Linked DNA regions of Rhodothermus marinus. The protein of the gene in region 1 interacts with the protein of each later gene in a pairwise test. Links are inferred from orthologs where the notes say so. Each region holds a gene or a part of one and is shown on either strand. Other genes may lie near its edges.

Evidence for each region. The genes of interacting proteins can lie anywhere in the genome.
Region 2: the proteins of nusG (region 1) and rho interact in binary tests that used the Escherichia coli proteins (3 or more experiments, as listed by UniProt). The link is inferred for Rhodothermus marinus from one-to-one orthologs.

Annotation. Positions count from the first base shown.
Region 1 is NZ_AP019797.1:1,322,953-1,325,693, reverse strand. Bases 1-2,718 are described here. They hold nusG (transcription termination/antitermination protein NusG), read right to left. Parts: upstream 1,781-2,718; coding sequence 1,220-1,780; downstream 1-1,219. Other genes in these bases: tuf (elongation factor Tu), read right to left, coding at 2,210-2,718; secE (preprotein translocase subunit SecE), read right to left, coding at 1,796-1,984; rplK (50S ribosomal protein L11), read right to left, coding at 644-1,084; rplA (50S ribosomal protein L1), read right to left, coding at 1-583. In the rest of the region: more of tuf, read right to left, coding at 2,719-2,741. UniProt on the Escherichia coli protein: Part of the processive rRNA transcription and antitermination complex (rrnTAC). The complex forms an RNA-chaperone ring around the RNA exit tunnel of RNA polymerase (RNAP).
Region 2 is NZ_AP019797.1:2,850,237-2,853,122, reverse strand. Bases 24-2,886 are described here. They hold rho (transcription termination factor Rho), read right to left. Parts: upstream 2,302-2,886; coding sequence 745-2,301; downstream 24-744. Other genes in these bases: GYH26_RS12425 (bifunctional folylpolyglutamate synthase/dihydrofolate synthase), read right to left, coding at 2,572-2,886; GYH26_RS12435 (S41 family peptidase), read right to left, coding at 24-608. Outside these bases: more of GYH26_RS12435, read right to left, coding at 1-23. UniProt on the Escherichia coli protein: Facilitates transcription termination by a mechanism that involves Rho binding to the nascent RNA, activation of Rho's RNA-dependent ATPase activity, and release of the mRNA from the DNA template.

The DNA.
Region 1 (2,741 bases):
AAGCCTCGGCGTTCTCGCGGATCTGCTGGCTCGTAAACGAAGCCTTGCCGATGGCGGTGTGCAGGTTGCCGGTCTTATCCACGCGAAAGTCGATGCGGCCGGCCTTGACCTCGCGCACGGCCTCGGCCACATTTTCGGTCACCGTCCCGCTTTTGGGATTGGGCATGAGCCCGCGGGGTCCGAGAATGCGGCCCAGCCGACCGATCTTGCTCATCACCTGCGGCGTGGCAATGACCACGTCGAACTCCAGCCAGCCGTTCTGGATCTGGTCGATATACTCGTCCAGACCGGCGTAATCGGCGCCCGCCTCCAGGGCTTCCTTCCAGCGACCTTCGTCGGCCAGCACCAGCACTCGCACCTTTTTACCCGTGCCGTGTGGCAGGGCTACGGTACCACGCACCATCTGATCGGCGTGGCGGGGGTCGACGCCCAGCCGCACGTCGATATCGACCGATTCGTCGAATTTGGCCAGCGCCGTCTTCTTGACCAGCTCGGCTGCCTCCTCCAGCGTGAAGGGACCGTCGCCGGCCTGCTGAATGATCTCAAGCGCCTGGCGATAGCGTTTTCCTCGTTTCTTGGGCATGGCTCGTTACGGTTAAGCGGTTCAATCGCCTGCGCAGGGCAGACTCCCGCAGGAAATTGCTCAGAGATGCTCGGGCTTTCCTTCCACCACGATCCCCATCGAACGCGCCGTCCCGGCGATCATCGACGCCGCCTTCTCCAGATCGTAGGCGTTCAGGTCGGCCATCTTCTGCCTGGCGATTTCCAGGCAATCCTCCCACGTCACTTTCCCCACCTTCTGGCGCAGCGGATCGCTGGCGCCTTTCTCGATACCGGCCGCTTTTTTGAGCAGCTCGGCCGCCGGTGGACTCTTGACGACAAAGGTGAAGGATTTGTCCGAGTAAACCGTGATCACGACCGGCAGGACCACCCCCATACGATCCTGCGTGGCCGCGTTGAACTGCTTACAGAACTCCATGATGTTGACCCCGGCCTGACCGAGCGCGGGGCCGATCGGCGGGGCGGGCGTCGCCTGGCCACCCCGAATCTGGAGTTTGATAATCTTTTCGACCTTCTTTGCCATGGCTCCTCCTGTTTGCGGTCCGATCGCCTGTCAGCCGTGCAGGCTCCCGCGTTTTGCAAAGCGCCTCTCGAATGCTTCTGTTTTCCGAAGGTTTCCGGACCGGATCGGCCGTTTCTTTTTTCACAGAAAGCCTGCCTACGATTCCCGCTCCACCTGCAGGTAATCGACTTCCAGGGGCGTCTTGCGCCCGAAGATGGAGACCATCACCTTGAGCTTGAGCTTGTCGGGATAGACTTCCTCGACCACGCCGGTGAAATTGTTGAACGGCCCCTCGATGATGCGCACCACGTCGCCGGGCTTGAACGGGATCTCGGGCTGTTCGCCCATTTCCCGGGCCTCATCGGCCTTCCCGAGAATGCGCCGGACCTCGTCCGGACGCAACGGCGTGGGCTGATCTCCACTTCCAAGAAAGCCTACCACCGAGGGCATGTTGGCGATCAAATGCTGCAACTCGCGGTCGAGCACCGCCTCGATCAGAATATAGCCCGGGAAGAAGGTGCGCTCACGGGTCCGTTTTTTTCCGCCGCGTAGTTCGAAGACGGTCTCCGTCGGAATCAGGATCTGTCCGACCCGGTCCTGCAGGCCCAGCCGTTCGATTTCGCGTTCCAGGTACTGTTTGACCTTCTTTTCGTGCCCGGAAAAGGTGCGCAGTACGTACCACTTACGCACCCCCTCCTGTTTTTTTTCTTCGGTCATGACCCCGGCTCCGCTTTACAGGGAGTAGATGAATTCCAGCACCGTGGCAATCACCCGATCGGCCAGGAAGATGAACAGCGCCAGCACGGTCGAGGCCACCAGCGTCAGAATGGTGTTGTTGATCAGCTCCTGACGCGAGGGCCAGCTCACCTTCTGCATTTCGCGGTAAACTTCCTGGAGATAATCCCGGACTTTTGCAAACATGGCCGATGCAGTTGATGGACGGTACCGCTCCGGACAAACAGGAAGGGCGAACCGGTGTTCGCCCTTCTCCTTTACGTGCTGGCACGGGCGGCAGGACTCGAACCTGCAACCTGCGGTTTTGGAGACCGCTGCTCTGCCAATTGAGCTACGCCCGTGTGTCCTCCGGGTCCATTGTACGCCCTGGGGGCGCCAGGATCCCGGAGGTTATGACATCAAAGGTTGACTTCAGTCGAGGATTTTGGTGACGACGCCGGCCCCGACGGTCCGTCCACCTTCACGAATCGCAAAACGCAACCCCTCCTCCATCGCCACCGGATAAATCAACTTCACCCGAAAACGCGCATTGTCCCCAGGCATCACCATCTCCACACCCTCCGGCAACGTAATATCCCCCGTCACGTCCGTCGTCCGAAAGTAAAACTGCGGCCGATACCCGTTGAAAAACGGCGTGTGTCGACCACCCTCCTCCTTCGACAACACGTACACCTCGCACTCAAACTCCCGATGCGGCGTCACACTACCCGGCGCACACACCACCATCCCACGCTCCACATCATCCTTACCTATACCACGCAACAACAACCCCACGTTGTCGCCAGCCTCACCCTGCTCCAACTGCTTGCGGAACATCTCCACACCCGTCACCACCGACGTCAACTTCTCCTCCCGCAATCCAATGATCTCCACCGGATCACCCACCTTGATCACACCCCGCTCAATACGACCCGTCACCACCGTACCACGACCCGTGATCGAA
Region 2 (2,886 bases), 1.5 Mb from region 1 along the record:
TTGCCGTCGAAGTCGGTCAGGCGACGGAACGTGCGGTTCTGCAGATCGAAGAGCCAGAGGTCGCGGTCGGCCGAACCGCGGTAGCCCCGGCGCCAGGTGGCGTTGGAGCCGCGCTCGAAGGCCAGAAAGCGGCCGTCCGGCGAGAGCGTGGCCTGAAAGCCCGTGGCGTCGAGGATGCGCACCGGCGTGCCGCCGGTGTCGGGGATGGCATGAATTTCGGCCTCACGCTCGACCTGAACGAACAGGCGTCGCGTCTGGAAAAGCAGACGGCCGTCGCGTGTCCAGTCGGTCAGGATGTCCTCGGCCGAATGGTAGGTGAGGCGGCGCGGGGGGCCACCGAACAGCTCCATGACGAACAGGTCGTCGTGGCCGTAGCGATCGCTGGTGAAGGCAATGCGTCGGCCGTCCGGACTCCAGCGCGGGTAGACTTCGTAGGCAGGATGGACGGTCAGGCGCTGGGCCATGCCGCCGGTAACCGGGACCAGCCACAGGTCTCCCTGATAGGAGAAGACGATCTGCTGTCCGGATGGATCGATGGCGGGGTAACGTGGAAACGGTCGAGGATTGAACGTCAGCAGCGCGAGCAGGAGAACGAGCAGGCTTCCCATCGGCCGAACTTCTTGATCATTACCGGAATGTTGCAAGATACAAAAAAACTGTTCGGAAGCGCTTTCTGCTTTTTGAATTCAACAAAAAAGGGACCCCACCCGGAGGCAGGGTCCCCTGTAGCGTGGCCAGAGGTGCTCAGGAGTTCATCGTAACCAGGAACTCGTCGTTGCTCCGTGTGCCCCGCATCTTCTCCAGCAGGAAGATCATGGCCTCGACCGGATCCATGTCGGCCAGAATCTTGCGCAGGAGCCAGATGCGATGCAGCTTGGCCTCGGGAATGAGCAGCTCTTCGCGGCGCGTGCCCGACTTGATCAGGTGAATGGCCGGGAAAATGCGCCGGTCGGCCAGCTGCCGGTCGAGCACCAGCTCCATGTTGCCGGTTCCCTTGAATTCTTCGAAGATCACCTCGTCCATGCGGCTGCCGGTCTCGATCAGCGCCGTGCCGATGATCGTCAGCGAGCCGCCCTCTTCGACGTTACGGGCCGCGCCGAAGAACCGCTTGGGACCGCGCAGCGCGCCGGCCTCGATACCACCCGAGAGCGTCTTGCCGGTGCTGGGCGTGACCGCGTTGTGCGCGCGGGCCAGCCGCGTGATCGAGTCGAGCAGGATCACCACGTCCTGCTTGGCCTCGACCAGCCGCTTGGCCTTCTCCAGCACGATGTCGGCCACCTCGACGTGTCGCTCCGGATCCTGGTCGAACGTCGAGGAGATCACCTCGGCCTTGACGTTTCGCTCCATGTCGGTGACCTCCTCGGGCCGCTCGTCCACCAGCAGGATGATCAGGTAGATCTCCGGGTGGTTCGTCGTGATGGCGTTGGCGATTTTCTGCAGCAGGATGGTCTTGCCCGTCTTGGGCGGGGCCACGATCAGCCCGCGCTGGCCTTTCCCGATCGGCGCAAACAGGTCCAGAATGCGCGTGCTGTATTCGTTGGGCGAAGTCTCCAGCCGGATCTGCTCTGTCGGATAGAGCGGCGTGAGGTAGTCGAAGCTCTGCCGCTCTTCCATTTCCTCGGGCGGCCGGCCGTTGACCTTGTGCACCTGAATCAACGCGAAGAAGCGCTCGCCTTCTTTGGGCGGCCGCACCAGCCCTTCGATCGTGTCGCCCAGGCGCAGGCTGAAGCGCTTGATCTGCGAGGGCGATACGTAGATGTCGTCGGGACCGGGCAGGTAGTTGTAATCGGGCGAACGCAGGAAGCCGTAGCCGTCGGGCATGATCTCCAGCACGCCGCTTTTGATGATCATGCCCTCCAGCTCGGTCTTGCCGGGGTCGTAATTGGCCATGTAGGCGGGCCGTCCCTCATAGACACGGCGCCGGCGCTCGTCCCAGTCGGCATAGCGCATGTCGACGCGTCCGCGCCGACCCCGACGCTCGCGCCAGGCGCGCCGATCTTCGCGGGTGGCTTCGGCCTGCGTTTCCGCCGCCGGAGCTTCGGCCTCGACGGTTTCGTCACCGGCGTCCTCGCTCACCGTTTCGGCCACTTCTTCCTTCGGGGCCACGTCGGTGGATTCCTGCGTCGTGGCGGCCCGGCGAGCCGCTCCGTTCGGGCGTCCGGCTTCCGCTTCCGCCTGGGCTTCCAGAATGCGGTAAATCAGATCCTGCTTCCGAAGCGTCGAGTATCCCGTGAGGCCCAGTTCGCGGGCCAGCTCGCGCAGTTCGCTGATTTTCTTGGCCTGAAGTTCGGAGATCTTCATGAGAGAAGCACTGGTTTTGGATACTGAGGAAAGCTCTGTGTGGCAGGCTGAAGGTTGTGTTGTTTTTACCTGCTTGGGTTCGGGGGGCTTTGCAGTTCGTGGTCGGCCTGCTGAGAAAGGCAGACCCGCAGGCAGGCTGGGATCCGCGCGACCACCGGTTGCAAAATTAGCATCTTCTGGCAGAAAGTCAACCAGAAAATCGGATCATTTCGGGAAAATTTAACTTCCGGCGACGAAGCCGGTAATGGGGCCTGCGTTCGACGTTGTGGCCTATCCGCACCAACCGACGCCTGCAATCGAGGCGCTTTGCCAGAGCACCGGTGGAAGAGCGGCCACCACCTGATGCGAGCCTGTGATCAACAGCACATCGTTCGTCTGTAGCCGCTTTTGCAGTAACTGCCAGCCGGAAGCGACGGTTCCGACACCCGGCACCTGACCACCGGCCTGCTGCACCATTGCAACCAGCTCGACCGCCGACCAGGCGCGCGGGCTTTCGAGGGCAGCGACATAGACGGCAAAGCCGGCCTGGACCAGTTGTCCGGCCATCGTAGGAGCGTCTTTGTCGCGCAGGGCGCTCCAGATTGC